Regions from separate parts of the Rhodococcus jostii RHA1 genome, predicted to be linked through region 2. Evidence: riboswitches for the same ligand, from Rfam matches in the RefSeq annotation. Region 2 holds a riboswitch; the other holds the start of a gene.
The links. A riboswitch is a leader RNA that binds a small molecule or an ion and turns the genes downstream of it on or off. The one in region 2 is predicted to bind thiamine pyrophosphate.
Positions count from the first base shown of each region.

Region 1: it holds a riboswitch for thiamine pyrophosphate, as region 2 does, so the genes downstream of both, RHA1_RS07770 (TenA family protein) here and RHA1_RS23940 (3-oxoacyl-ACP reductase) in region 2, are expected to answer to the same signal.

Region 1 is NC_008268.1:1,679,964-1,687,564, reverse strand. Features, by position in the region: gene RHA1_RS07790 (WS/DGAT/MGAT family O-acyltransferase) at 1-1,129, shown strand, start outside; gene RHA1_RS07785 (ABC transporter ATP-binding protein) at 1,143-1,955, opposite strand; gene RHA1_RS07780 (ABC transporter permease) at 1,948-2,769, opposite strand; gene RHA1_RS07775 (ABC transporter substrate-binding protein) at 2,747-3,787, opposite strand; gene RHA1_RS07770 (TenA family protein) at 3,772-4,494, opposite strand; TPP riboswitch at 4,488-4,583, opposite strand; gene RHA1_RS07765 (NUDIX hydrolase) at 4,641-5,318, opposite strand; gene RHA1_RS07760 (carboxylesterase/lipase family protein) at 5,431-6,984, shown strand; gene RHA1_RS07755 (MFS transporter) at 6,977-7,601, opposite strand, start outside.
Region 2 is NC_008268.1:5,161,152-5,168,752, forward strand. Features, by position in the region: gene RHA1_RS23915 (pseudouridine synthase) at 37-936, opposite strand; gene RHA1_RS23920 (CocE/NonD family hydrolase) at 1,076-3,118, shown strand; gene RHA1_RS23925 (oxidoreductase) at 3,159-4,037, shown strand; gene RHA1_RS23930 (organic hydroperoxide resistance protein) at 4,059-4,481, opposite strand; gene RHA1_RS23935 (MarR family winged helix-turn-helix transcriptional regulator) at 4,478-4,936, opposite strand; TPP riboswitch at 5,010-5,114, shown strand; gene RHA1_RS23940 (3-oxoacyl-ACP reductase) at 5,163-5,927, shown strand; gene RHA1_RS23945 (LLM class flavin-dependent oxidoreductase) at 5,929-7,224, shown strand; gene RHA1_RS23950 (CitMHS family transporter) at 7,345-7,601, shown strand, end outside.

The DNA of each region.
Region 1 (7,601 bases), 3.5 Mb from region 2:
CGAATACCACGTGCGTCATTCGGCGCTGCCGGCCCCGTATCGGGTCCGGGAACTGCTGACGCTGACGTCTCGGTTGCACGGCACGCTCCTGGACCGTCATCGCCCGCTGTGGGAGATGTATCTGATCGAGGGTCTCAGCGACGGCCGGTTCGCGATCTACACCAAGCTGCACCACTCGCTGATGGACGGGGTCTCCGGTTTGCGGCTGCTGATGCGGACGCTGTCGACCGACCCGGACGTGCGTGACGCACCGCCGCCGTGGAACCTGCCGCGCAGGGCGTCGGCCAACGGTGCCGCCCCCGCCCCCGACCTCTGGTCGGTGATGAACGGGGTCCGCCGCACGGTCGGTGAGGTGGCCGGTCTCGCGCCTGCGTCGCTGCGCATCGCCCGCACCGCGATGGGGCAGCACGACATGAGGTTTCCGTACGAGGCGCCCCGCACCATGCTGAACGTCCCGATCGGTGGCGCGCGCCGGTTCGCCGCGCAGTCCTGGCCGCTCGAACGCGTCCACGCCGTCCGGAAGGTGGCGGGGGTCAGTGTCAACGACGTCGTGATGGCCATGTGCGCCGGGGCGTTGCGGGGGTATCTGGAGGAACAGAACGCGCTGCCCGACGAGCCGCTGATCGCGATGGTTCCGGTGTCGCTGCGCGACGAGCAGCAGGCCGACGCCGGCGGCAACGCGGTGGGGGTCACGTTGTGCAACCTGGCGACGGACGTCGACGACCCGGCCGAGCGCCTGACGGCGATCTCCGCCTCCATGTCCCAGGGGAAGGAGCTGTTCGGCAGCCTCACCTCGATGCAGGCGCTGGCGTGGTCCGCGGTCAACATGTCGCCGATCGCTCTGACACCGGTGCCGGGGTTCGTCCGCTTCACGCCGCCGCCGTTCAACGTGATCATCTCCAACGTCCCGGGACCGCGGAAGACCATGTACTGGAACGGGTCCCGGCTGGACGGCATCTACCCGACGTCGGTGGTGCTGGACGGGCAGGCACTCAACATCACGCTCACCACAAACGGCGGCAACCTCGATTTCGGTGTCATCGGGTGCCGTCGGTCGGTGCCGAGCCTGCAGCGCATCCTCTTCTATCTCGAGACTGCTCTGGGTGAGCTCGAGGCGGCATTGCTCTGAGGCGCGGCCTGTTTCAGTGCCGGGCCGACTCCTGCTCGACGAGTGCTCGCCGCGACTCCTCGTGGAGCACCCCGAGCAGTTCGTGTTCGACGTCCGCGAACTCGGGCGACGTCATCATCGACAGTTCGCGGGGACGGGGCAGTCCCACCGTCACCTCGCGCCGCACGGTGGCGGGCCGCGCGGACAGCACGACCACCCGGTCCGACAGGTAGACGGCCTCCCGGATGTCGTGGGTGATCATCAGGACGGTCCACCGGTAGCGCTGCCACACATCCTGCAGCCAGGTCTGCATCTCGGTGCGGGTCAACGAATCCAGGGCGCCGAACGGCTCGTCGAGCAGCAGCACCGGACGGTCCTGGACGACGGTCCGCAGCATCGCGGCCCGTTGCCGCATCCCGCCGGACAGCTGGCTGGGACGGGCGTCCTCGAACCCGCCGAGACCGAACACGGAGAATAATTCCCGGGCCTTGTCCCGCGCCTGTTTCCGGGGCACGCCCTGCACCTCGAGTCCGAGGGTGGTGTTGTCGAGGACGGTGCGCCACGGGAACAGCAGGTCCTTCTGCGGCATGTACGCGCATTTCGCGGGGCCTCTCCCCGCGGGACGCACCGGTTCGCCGCCGATCGTGACGGTGCCGGAGTCGGGTTGGTCGAGACCGGCGAGCATGGAGAACGCGGTGCTCTTCCCGCACCCGCTGGGGCCGATCACCGACACGAACTCACCCGGTTCGACGGTGAACGAGACGTCGTCGAGGACGGGCCGGATGCCGCCGCGGACCGGGAATCCCTTGCTCAGGCCGGACAGTGCGACGCGCGCGGTCTCACTCATGCCGGGCCCTCTCGTTCTTGATCCACGGGGCGACGACACGCTCGACCGCGAAGGTGAGCAGGTAGAGGCTGACGCTGATCACGGCGGTCACGAGCACCGCCGCCAGCACGAGGTCGGTGCGGAAGGAGTTCTTCTGCGTCGCCATGTAGATGCCGAGACCGGACGTGGCCCCGACGTATTCGGCGAACACGGCACCCACCACGGCGTACGTGATGCCGATGCGCAGGGCCGTGAAGAACCGGGGGATCGCCGACGGAAGCCGCACGTAGCGGAATTCCTGCCACCGTGAGGCGCCCATGCTGCGCAACAACGCGCCCGCCTCCCGGTCGGCCGCGGCGAAACCCTCGATCAGTCCGATCGTCATCGGGAAGAACGTGGCGAGGGCGATCACGAGAATCTTCGGCAGCAGACCGAATCCGAACCAGATGATCATCAGCGGCGCGATCGCGATGATCGGCAGCGTCTGCGACACGACGAACAGTGGAACGAACGCGCGTCGCAGCCACGGGGAGAAGTCCACGAGCACCGCGAGGGCCCACGCGAAGAGCAGGGAGACGGCGAACCCGATCAGCGTCACCTGCAGTGTCGCGGAGGCGTGACCGGAGATGGCGTCCCGCGCCCGCCAACCCTGCTGGACCACCCGCAGCGGCGACGGCAGCACCTGCGGCCGGATATCGCTGACCGTCACGTACACCTGCCACGCGACGACCAGCAGTGCCACGACCACGACCGCGGGCAGCACCCGCCGCAGCAGCGGGGAGGTGCCCGGGGCCGTAGTGCGCAGACTCGGGTCAGGGCTGAGTGAGGTACTCATTGGTGAAATACGTCGACCAGTCGGGTTCCGTGGTCAGCGGTGCCCCGTCGGGGCCGGTGAGCAGGCCGTGCTTGAACAGGAAACCGGAGTACCCCGCCCACTGCTCGGCCGTCTGGGTCCCGACCTTGCCGGAACTGTCCTTCATGTACTCGGAGGACAGCATCTGCTGGCTCTCCCGCACGAGGGACTCGTCGGTGAAGGCGCCGGGGTTGGCGTCGATCAGGATCTGCGCGGCCTCGTCCGGCCGGTCGGCGGCGAACTGGTATCCGCGCTGCAGGGCCTGGACGAACTTGCGGGCCTGCTCGGGATGGTCGGCCATCCATTGCTCGTTGCCCTCGATGACGAGCGCGTACGCATCCGGGAAGCCGTAGTCGGTGTAGTGGAAGTAGCGCATCGGGGTGCCCTGGTGCTCGGCCTCGATGCCCTCCCAGCCGAAGAACGAGACGGTGAAGTCGGCGGTGCCGGAGTACACGGCCTCGTACGCCGAGGTGCCGAGCGTGACGGTGGTGAATTCGCCCTTGCCGCCGTCGTTCCGGATGATCTGCTTCAGCGTCTCCTCGCCGTCCGGATCCGCGAACCCGGCGTAGATCTTGCCGTCCAGATCCCGGGGGCGGGTGATGTCGGCGCGATCCGCCTTCACCGCGATGCCCGTCGCCCAGTGCTGCAGCGGAGCCATCACCGACGTGGTCTGTGCGCCCGCGGCCTTCGAGAACGTCGCGGAACTCTGGAAGCTCACCCCGAACTCCGCGTTACCGGCGTCGACCAGGGTGTCGGGCGAGGTGTCGTTGTAGGGCAGCACCTGCACATCGAGGCCGGCGTCCGCGAACCAGCCTTCCTGCTGGGCGACGAACAGGCCGGTGTGGTTGGTGTTCGGTGTCCAGTCGAGTGCGAACCGGATGGTGTCGCCGGACTGCGAGTCACCGGCGCAACCGGTGAGCAGCGACAGGGCGGAGACCAGGACGATGGCTGCGGTGGCAGCGCGCTTGGTACGAGAGAAGAGTGTCACGACGCCGGCCATTCCTGCTTGTTGAGAGCGGTGTCCCAGAACATGAGTTCGTAGCGGCTGGCGATCACGAACGCCTCCGTCATCGCCTCGCGCTGGGCGTCGGTCGCGGCCTCGGCCGCGGCATCCACGAGTTCGCGGGCCCTCGCGACGGCGGCGTGGAACTCCTCCGCGTCGTAGGTGGTCACCCACTGTGCGTACGGGTGCGACGGGTCGGCGGAAAGCACCTCGCGGGCGCTCGCCGCGAGCCGGTGCCCGACGTCGGCGTAGATCCAGAAGCAGGGCAGCACCGCCGCGGCGGCCACCGCGTACGGCTCGGTGGCGGCGACGGCCGTCAGGTAGGAGATGTACCCGAGGCAGGCCGGCGAATGCAGCGGCTCCACGTCCGACTCGGGGAGTTGTCCGCTGGTCAGCAGATTCTGGTGCAGCGTGGCCTCGACCGTGGCGGCCTCGGCGGCCGAACCCGCCCAGAAGCCGGCCTCGACCGGGCCCGGCGCGTGCGCGGCCACCAGTGAGAGGGCCTTCGCGTACCCGGTCAGGTACAGGAAATCCTGCTCGATGTACGTGCGGAACACGTCCAGCGGCAGCGTTCCGTCGCCGAGGCGGCGCAGGAACTCGAGTTCGTCGATCGCCTCGCGCAGCACCTTGGTCCGGTCCCACAAGTGGTCCGTGAATCGGGCGTGCTGGCCGGCGCCGGCAGCATCTTGGACAGAGCTATTCACAACGTTGACATCCCTTCGTCAGCATTACCTGAGCAGGTTCCCGGGTGTGTTCTCAGCCCCGCCCGTGCGGAGCACCCCGTGTCAGAACAAGCCGACCCTAGCACCGGCCCTGCCGCGGGCGGAAAGGCCCGGGTCGGTGGAGGGGCTCAGCCGGCGAGGAACGCGGCCGCGCTCGGCGGAAGGGGTGCGGGTCCGCGCCGGTAGATCTCCGCGGGCCGGCCGGTCCCGACGACGGCCATGTCACCGGTGTTCTCGAGGGCCGGCATCAGGTGCCGGCGGAACGAGTCCTTCGGCAGGGGACGCCCGAACACCACCTCGTACACCCGGCGGAGTTCGAGCACCGTGAACGTGTCGCCGGCCAGGCCGGACGGGTCGACGGCCCGCGCGTATCGCTCTCTCAGGTCGGCGACGGCGAGGGTGACGCCGTCCGCGTGGTCGAACGCCAGGTCCTGCGTCACCCGGTCGTCGTCGACGGTGATCAACATCGTGTCGCGGGGGAGCGCCGTGCGGGGCAGCGCGGCGCCGTGCGTCATCGACAGCACCCACCCGCGATCGTCGCGGCCGGGATCGTCCAGCATCGCCAGCTGATGGAATTCGGTGCCCGTCAGGCCGGCCTTGATCCGCAGGCACCGCTCGGCGGCGTCCCGCAGTCGCTCACCCTCGTGGAGAAACGTGCCGGGGAGGGCGAGCCGGCCCGAACGATCCGGAACCACAAGAACTTTCAGTTCCGGGCCGTCGACGGTGAGGACGGCGACGTCGACCGCCACGGACGGGCGCGGGTAGTCGAGGAGGCTCTTGCCCCCGGAATCGGTCCATGCGGCCACGCGGGAATGTTAGCGCACTGTTGATCTATGTCGCGTTCGATCGGTACTGCCTACTCATCGTTGGTAGTTTGGCGAGAGATTCCCGGAACGTGCTGCGTGAGGAGATTCGTCCGTGGAGGTCGACAAGTCCGGCGACACGCTCGTCGTCCGCGCCCGGGACGGTGAGGTGCGTGGCTACCCCGAGGGCGACGTCTACGCGTGGAAGGGCATTCCGTTCGCCGCGGCCCCCGTCGGCGATCTGCGGTTCCGCGCCCCGGCCCCGCCCACACCGTGGGACGGTGTGCGCGACTGCGTCGACTTCGGCCCGATGGCGCCGCAGGGGCACGGCACCGCCGTCCCCATCGATGCCGGACTCGAGATGGACGAGGACTGCCTGTCCGTCAACGTCTGGGCCCCGAAACCCGACGGCACCCCGCGGCCGGTGATGGTGTGGATCCACGGCGGTGCCTACTGCCTGGGAACAGCAGCTCAGGGCATCTACAACGGGCGCATCCTGTCTACTCTCGGCGACGTCGTGCTGGTCTCGTTCAACTACCGGGTGGGAGCGCTCGGCTTCCTCGACCTGTCGTCGTTCTCGACGGCCGAGCGGGTGTTCGAGACCAACTGCGGGCTGCGTGACCAGGTCGCGGCCCTCGAATGGGTGCGCGACAACATCGCGTCGTTCGGCGGTGACCCGGACGAGGTGACGGTGTTCGGGGAGTCGTCCGGGGCTGGATCGATCACCACGCTGATGACGTGTCCGAGCGCGGAGGGGCTCTTCCACCGCGCGATCGCCCAGAGCCCGCCCGCCACGTCGGTCTACGGGAGCGAGCGGGCGGCCACCGTCGCGAAACAGTTCCTCGACATCCTCGAGGTGGAACCCGCGCAGATCGACACACTGCTGCACCTTCCGTACCGCACGGTGATAGAGGCCAGCGACACACTCGTCAACGAGGTGCCGACGAGGATTCCGGGCACGCTCGCCATGGCGCCCGTGGTGGACCGCGACTTCCTGCCCCGCTATCCGGTGGCCGCGTTCCAGAAGGGCCACTCCCACCGCATCCCTCTCATCATCGGTTCCAACAAGGACGAGTCGTCGATCTTCAAGTTCATGAAATCGCCTCTGCTGCCGGTCACGTCGGATTCGGTGCAGGAGATGCTGAGGGCGATCGCGGCCGATCACCCCGAACTGCCCGCCGCCCGCCTCGCCGACATCCTGTCGGCGTACCCGGACCGCGGAAAGCCGAAGGGCGCGCTCGCGATGTCGCGGGACGCCGCGTTCCGGATGCCCGCCCTGTGGGTGGCCGACGCCCACAGCAGGCACTCGCCGACCTGGATGTACCGGTTCGATCAGGCCACGCCGATGCTCAAGGCCGCGCGCATCGGAGCCGGCCACGCCACCGAACTCCCGTACGTCTTCGGCAATTTCGACACCCTCAACATCGACCCGACGTTCTGGCTCGGCGGCCGGAAGACGGCGCTCGAGGTGTCGGGCCGGATCCAGCGCCGGTGGCTCGCGTTCGCGCGACACGGTGTCCCCGCCGCGCTGGACGGGTCCAAACACTGGGCCCCCTACGACGAGGAGAACCGCTCGACGTTGCTGATCGACGGCGCGGACACCCTCGTGAAGGACCCCGACCACGAGATGCGGATCGCCTGGGGCAACGACGTCATGGGCTTCAACTGACGGGCACCTTGTCGTCCAGTTCCTTCAGAACGGGCAGCGCGAAGCAGGCCAGCCCGATGATCAGGACCGGGATCGCGAGCACGAAGAACGTCGGCTGAATTCCCCACTTGTCGAGGAGCGGACCGGCCAGCAGGTAACCCAGCGGACCCGCGGCGTACGCGGTGGACGTCATGACCCCGGTGACGCGCCCCCGCATGTGCTCCGGACTGCGAGTTTGCATGGCGTAGTTGGCGATCGGGCCGACCGGACCGAACACGAGACCCTGGAGGAGGGCCAGCGCCAGAATCGCCCACAGCGGCGGCAGGAACGCCATCGCGACCATGGCCGCGCCCAGCACCGTCACCGCCACCACCATCAGCATCCTGCGCGACACGTACGGCGCGAGCGGTCCGTACGCGAGGGCACCCACCACACCGCCGATACTGAGTGCCATCAGCACCGAACCCAGTTGCGCGGGCTTGTCGAGTTCGGTGAAGTACACCGGGAACACCACCGACTCGACGGGCATGTACAGCGCGACCACCGCCATGTCGACGAGAGCGATCGTGCGCAGGAGCCGGTTGTGCCACACGAACTTCAGGCCCTCGAGCGTGCCGTGCCAGATGGACGTCGGGCGC
Region 2 (7,601 bases):
CTTCCGGCTGAGCGGGCCGGGGGAAAGAAGCCGAGGTCAGCTCGGCCAGTCGAGGCTACGGACGCTCGCGAAGCGTCGCGTGACTCCGGAGTAGGGGTCGACGAACTCGACGGACCGGGCCAGCAGCCGCAGCGGCGTCGAATAGTCGTCGGCGGCAACGTCGTAGAAGTCGGGATAGAAGTTGTCGCCGTGGATCGGGATGCCGAGCGAACTCATGTGCAACCGCAACTGGTGCGTCTTGCCGGTGTGCGGCAGCAGCCGGTACCGGGCCGCGTCGCCGTGGATCTCGAGAAGTTCGATGCGGCTTTCGCTGTTCGCGGGACCGTCCATCTCGTACGCCTTCAAGACGCCCCGCTCCTTGACGATTCGACTGCGGACGGTGGCGGGGAGCCGGAGATCGGGGTCGTAACGGGCGACCGCCTCGTACTCCTTGACCACCCGGCGCTGATCGAACAGCGACTGGTAGTCGCGCCGGACCTCCCGCCGCACCGTGAAGATCAGCACCCCGGCGGTCAACCGGTCGAGCCGGTGCGCGGGTGTCAGTTCCGGAAGGTCGAAGTCTCGGCGCAACCGGACCAGCGCCGACTCCGCGACGTACGCGCCGCGCGGCGTGCTGGCCAGGAAGTGGGGCTTGTCCACGACGAGGAGATCCTCGTCGCGGTGCAGGATCTCGATGTCGAACGGGACCCGCTTCTCGACCGGCGGATCCCGGTACAGGTACACGAATTTGCGGGGTGCGAACGGGGTGGCCTCGGTGATCGGCTGCCCACGCTCGTCGACGACTTCCGCTGCGGCGACCTTCTCGCGGAGGCGGGTTTCGTCGTGCGGAAAACGTGCGACCAGGTACTCGAGCACGGTGGGCCACGCGCCGACGTCCGGCATCCTCAGCCGCGTCGGGTTGAGGCCGTCGCGGACGGGAAGCGGGGCGTCGGGCACCTCGTCACGGTAGTCGACAGGCTGCGGAAATCCGTCGTTGACCGCCGGGGGACTCGAGGTTACTATCCGGTAAGTTTGTGACGCGGGCCACCCTGACTGGCCGCTGAGGCGCGTCATCGGGATTTCACGGGGGTTCGAAGTGATCGTGCGTCGATGGGCGTTTCGACCGGGCGCGGTGGCAGTCGCTCTGGCGGTGGGGGTGGGGCTCGCGGTGGTGCCCACGGTGACGGCGTCGGCGGATCCGACGGGTGGGGCGGCCGGGGCCGCGTGGACCGCGGCGGTCGACGCGCCGCCCGAGTACCCGGTGATCGCGATCGACTGGGACGTCCCCATCACCATGAGCGACGGAACGGTGCTGAAGGCCAACGTCTATCGCCCCGCGGACGCCTCCGGCACGCCGATCGACACCAGGATGCCGTCGGTTCTGGGCGTCACGCCGTACACGAAGCTGGTCGGCAACGTCGTCGATTCCGTGTTCGCGGTGCCGGGACTCGAGGACACGGTCGTCGACCTGGTGAACTCGTTCGATCTCGCCGGCACCCCGTTCGACGGTGTCGGGGAAGCGGCGAAGGTGCTCACCGGTGGCGGCATGCGCGTCTTCGGCATCAACCGCGACCTCATCCGGAACGGGTACACCCAGGTGGTGGTCGATGCCCGGGGCACCGGCTTCTCCCAGGGGGAATGGCAGGCGCTCGGTCCGCTCGAGCAGCAGGACTCCGTCGAGATCATCGACTGGATGAGCAAGCAGGGATGGTCCGACGGCAGGGTCGGCATGGCGGGGGTGTCCTATTCGGGAATCAACTCGCTGCAGGCCGCGGGGCATCAGCCGCCGGCATTGAAGGCCATCTTCCCGACCGAACCGGGCAACGATCTGCTCCGCGACATCGTCGGAACGGGCGGTGGTCTCGGTGTGGGATTCATGCCGCTGTGGCTGTCGCTGGTCAACGGTCTCAAGTTCGTTCCCGACATCCAGGCCATCGCGCAGGGGCGTTTCGACCAGCGGTGGCTGCAGGATCGGTTGCGGGATCCGCTGACGCTCTTCCCCGCGCTGATCGAGGCCATGACCGCGCCGGACATCAACGGTCTCGACCCTGGCACGCTGCGGGTGGCGCAGGACGGCCAGTTCTACGAGGAGCGGAAGGCGCAGGCCGCGAACATCGAGGTGCCGACGATGCTCTACGGCGCGTGGCACGACATCTTCGCGAACAGCGAGCCGCGGGTCTACAACGACATCCCGCTGCCCGCCGGGGAGAAGCAGCTGATCATGAGCGACGCCTACCACATCTCGTTCGGGGGCGGCTTCGGTGAGCAGGGTGCCCCGCCGCGACTCGACGTCCTCGAACGCGCCTGGTTCGACAAGTGGCTGAAGGGCATCGACAACGGCATCGACGAGTACGGTCCGGTCACGCTGTATCAGCAGGGCAACGGCTGGACCACCACCGATCAGTTCCCGCGGGCGGGTGTCGACTACCAGCGGATGTACCTGTCGGGTGTCTCCAGCGGCACCGCCGGGCACGCCGCCCACGACGGCAGCCTGGTGTCGGCGAAACCCGGCGACGCGGCACAGCTCACCGTCGCACCCGGACTTCGCGGGCTCTGTTCCCGCGACGGCGCGCAGGGCACCGCAGGCGCGGCCGTCGTCTTCGGATCGGTGTGCAGCAAGGACTCCCGGTTCGCCGAGGCCGAGGGACTGACGTTCACCAGTGCCCCGGTCACGCAGCCGACCGAGCTGTCGGGTCCGGTCAATCTGCACCTCGAAACCGTGCTCGACGCCCCGGACGGATTCTGGGCGGTGACGCTCAACGACGTCGCACCGGACGGCACGTCGACTCCGCTCACCAACGGCGCTCTCACCGCTTCCATGCGGGCCGTGGACGATTCGAAGAGCACCAAGTCGGCGAACGGCGACTACACCGAACCGCACCACTCTCTGACGGTGGACGCCCGTCAGCCGCTGGTCCCGGGTGAAGTGACACCGGTCGATATCAACTTCGTGCCCACCGACGCGGTCCTCGAACCGGGGCATCGGCTGCGCGTCGACGTGTACGCGGGCAGCGTCCCCCGGTACCTGCCGCTCGGACCGATGCTGGCCGACAGCCAACTGAAGCCGCAGCACGTCGCGTTGTCCCCGGATCGCCCGAGTTTCCTCAATCTGCCGCTGGTCGGAGCGCAGGCGTGGTGAAAGGTTCACGCCATGTCCCGAGATCCGTAGGGTTGACGCCATGACCAAGTGGACAGCTTCGGACATCGTCGATCAGAGCGGCCGCACGTTCGTCGTCACGGGCGCCAACAGTGGTCTGGGGGAGGTGGCCGCGCGGGCTCTGGGCAAGGCTGGCGCGCACGTCGTGCTGGCCTGTCGTAACACCCACAAGGGGGAGGTCGTCGCCCGGTCGATCGGTGACAACGCCGAGGTGCGCCGCCTCGATCTGTCCGACCTCGCCTCGGTGCGCGAGTTCGCCGCCGGCGTCGAGTCCGTCGACGTGCTCGTGAACAACGCCGGCGTGATGGCGGTGCCGCAGCGCACGACCGCCGACGGATTCGAAATGCAGATCGGCACAAACCATCTCGGGCACTTCGCGTTGACCGGCCTGCTGCTCGACAAGATCACCGACCGGGTCGCCACCATGTCGAGTGCCGCACATCAGGCGGGAACAATTCACCTCGACGACCTCAACTGGGAACGCCGCAAGTACAACCGCTGGAGCGCGTACGGACAGTCGAAGCTCGCGAATCTGCTGTTCACGTACGAGTTGCAGCGCAGGCTGTCCGCGGCGGGGTCACCCGTCAAAGCGGTGGCCGCGCACCCCGGTTACGCGTCGACCAATCTGCAGGCCCACACCGAGTCGGTGCAGGACAAGCTGATGGCCGTCGGCAACCGGATCTTCGCGCAGTCGGCGGAGATGGGGGCGCTGCCGATGCTGTACGCGGCCACCGCACCCGACGTGATCGGCGGCAGCTACATCGGGCCGGACGGCCTGTTCGAGCAGCGTGGCCACCCGAAGGTGGTGGGCTCCAACAAGAAGTCGCGGGACGAGCACACCGCGGGGGCGTTGTGGTCTCTGTCGGAGGACCTGACGGGCGTCGAGTTCACGTTCCGGTGACCCGACGCCCGTGAGGGTCTCTCAGTCTTCGGTGACCTCGAGGGTGACGTCGATGTTGCCGCGGGTGGCGTTGGAGTAGGGGCACACCTGGTGTGCCTTCTCGGTCAGTTCGAGCGCCTCGGCGCGGGGCAGGTGGGGGAGGGAGACCTCGAGGGTGACGGCGAGACCGAAGCCGCCGCCGTCCGTGGCGCCGATGCCGACGCGGGCGCCGACGGCGGAGTCGGCGACGTTCGCCTTCGCCTGACGGGCGACCAGCTGGAGTGCGGAGTGGAAGCAGGCCGCGTATCCGGCGGCGAACAACTGCTCAGGGTTGGTGCCGTCGCCGGACCCGCCCATCTCGGTGGGGATCGCGAGATTCAGGTCGAGCCGGCCGTCGGACGTGCGGGCGTGGCCGTTGCGGCCTTCTCCGGTGGCGAGAGCCTCGGCGGTGTAGACGATCTTCATGGTTTCTTCTCTCCTGTAGGGGTGTTGAAGCGGTGGAGCGATTCGGTGAGCTGCGACAGGGTGTCCCGCAGGGCGACGAGTTCGTCGACCTCCATTCCTGTCGACTGAGCGAGTTCCGCGGGGATGCCCTCCGCGGCGGCGCGGAGGGCCGCGCCCTTTTCGGTGAGGTGGATCCCGACCCGGCGCTCGTCGGCCGAGGAGCGCCGGCGTTCGACCAGGCCCAGGGTGTCGAGCCGCTTGAGCAGTGGCGACAGCGTGCCGGTGTCGAGTTCGAGGGCGTCGCAGATCTCACGTACTCCGCGGCCGTCCTGTTCCCAGAGCACCAGCAGCACGAGGTACTGCGGGTAGGTCACTCCCAGCGAGTCGAGCATCGACCGGTATCTCGCCGTCATGGCGCGGGAAGCCGAGTACAGCGCGAAGCACACCTGGCGGTCGAGGGCGAGGTTGTCGGTCACCACTGAATAGTTGCACACAACTAGGTTGTGCACAATAGAAAAAGGTCAACCGGTGAGGGGGCTTACACTGTTGGCCAGTGACACGGGGTGCTGCCCGGCGACGAGCCGGGCGGCTGAGACCACACCCGTCGAACCTGAACTGGGTAATGCCGGCGAAGGGATGTCGCGGAGACGGCCGTATGCGCTCATCCGATGTCTCGTCGCCGACCGAACGGAAGGTGACAGCATGCAGCTCGACAAGCAGATCGTCCTGGTGACCGGCGGTGGGCGGGGCCTCGGCGCCGCCATCGTGCGGTCGTTCGCGGCGCAGAACGCGCGGGTGATCGTGAACTACCGGAACAGCCGGGATGCGGCCGAGGAACTCGCGGCGTCCCTGGGCGCGGACCGTGCGGTCGCGCTCCGGGCCGATGTCACCGACGCCGAACAGGTGGCGGCGCTGTTCTCCGCGGCGGAGGAGCACTTCGGTTCCCCGGTGACCACGGTGATCAACAACGCGCTCGCCGACTTCTCCTTCAACGGCGACGCACGCGACAAGGCGGACGTCATCACATGGGAGTCCTTCGACTCGCAGCTGCGTGGCAGCGTGAAGGCGACATTGCACACGACGCAGGCCGCGCTGCCGGGAATGCGTTCGCTCGGGTTCGGCCGGATCGTGAACATCGGCACCAACCTGTTCCAGAACCCTGTCGTCCCGTACCACGACTACACGGCCGCCAAGGCCGCGGCGCTGTCGCTGACCCGCACCCTCGCCGCCGACCTCGGTCCCGACGGCATCACCGTCAACATGGTCTCGGGCGGGCTGCTCCGCACCACCGACGCGAGCGCCGCCACTCCCGACGAGGTGTTCGACCTCATCGCGGCGAGCACCCCGCTGCAGCGCGTCACCACCCCGGACGAATTCGCCGACGCGGTGCTGTTCTTCGCGTCCCCGTGGTCGCGGTCGGTGACCGGCCAGAACCTCGTCGTCGACGGCGGACTGGTCAAGGACTGACATGACCGACGCCCGGCAACTGCACTTCAACGCATTCCTCTACAGCTGCGGGCACCACGGTGCCGCGTGGCGGCACCCCTCGTCCCCGGTGGAGCGACTCTGCGACATCGCCTACTACGAGGAGTTGGCGCAGATCGCGGAGCGGGGCTGCCTCGACGCGGTGTTCTTCGCGGACGGGCATTCGGTGCGCGACCCCGCATCCGGAGGCATGTGGTTCCTCGAACCGCTCACCGCGCTGTCCGCGATGGCGCGGGCGACGGAGCGGGTCGGACTGGTGACGACGGTGTCCACTACGTTCTACACACCGTTCCACGCCGCCCGGATGCTGGCGTCGCTCGACCACATCAGCGGCGGCCGCGTCGGCTGGAACGTGGTGACGTCGATGTTCGACGCCGAAGCGCGCAACCACGGGCTCGACGAGATGCCGCCGCACGACGAACGCTATTCGCGTGCCGCGGAATTCGTCGACGTGGCACTCGCTCTGTGGGATTCGTGGGGGCCCGACGCGCTCGTACTCGACCGGGACGGCATCTTCGCGGACCCGGCCGAGGTGAAGGCGGTCGAGCATCGGGGCAAGCACTTTCTCGTGGACGGTCCGCTGAACGTGCCGCGCTCGCCGCAGGGTCGTCCCGTGCTGTTCCAGGCGGGCGCGTCCGATCAGGGCCGCGACCTGGCCGCCCGGTGCGCCGAGGGAATCTACGCCGTCGCCTACGACCTCACGGCCGCGCAGAGCTACTACGACGACGTGAAGCGGCGCATCCGCGCGGCAGGCCGCGACGCCGACGCGGTGACCGTGATGCCCGGTCTCGTGACCTACGTCGGCTCCACCACCGAGGAGGCCCGACGGAAGAAGGCGGAACTCGACGCGCTCCTGCCCGTCGAACAGTCGCTGGCGCAGTTGTCGATGTTCGTCCAGCAGGACTGCAGTGCCTGGGAATTGGATGCACCCGTTCCCGCGCTGCCGCAGCTGTCGGAGTTCACCGGGCCGCAGGGCCGGTACGACACGATCCTGCGGATCATCGAGAAGGACCGTCCCACCGTGCGGTCGCTGCTGGGCACGTTGGCGGCCGGCGGCGGGCACTGCACCATGATCGGAACCCCGGAATCGATCGCCGACGAGATCGAAACGTGGTTCCGCGACGGCGGGGCCGACGGCTTCAACCTGATGCCGCCGCTCTACCCGAACGGCCTCGCCGACTTCGTCGACGAGGTGATCCCCGTCCTGCAGAAGCGGGGGCTGTTCCGCGCGGAGTATGAGACAGAGACTCTGCGCGACCATCTCCGGGGGCGCCCGTAGTTGCCACCACAAAGAACACAACCTTCTCTAAGTACGCAACAGTGACTGTGAGCGTCCCTCCCCCCGACACTGGCTGTTATCGCGATCACACCACGACGCGAGTTCGGACGAGGAGTGGCAATGCTGGTAGCACTCGGCTTTCTGATGGTGGCCGTGTTCATGTTCCTGATCATGTCCAAACGGGCCACTCCCGTGGTCGGGTTGATCGCCGTCCCGGTCGCATTCGGCATCGCGGCCGGGGCGGGCCTCGGAATCGGCGACATGATCACCGACGGGATCAAGGCGCTGGCACCGACGGCCGCGTTGCTGTTCTTCGCGATCATCTTCTTCGGAATCATGATCGACGTCGGCCTGTTCGACCCGCTGGTGAAACTCAT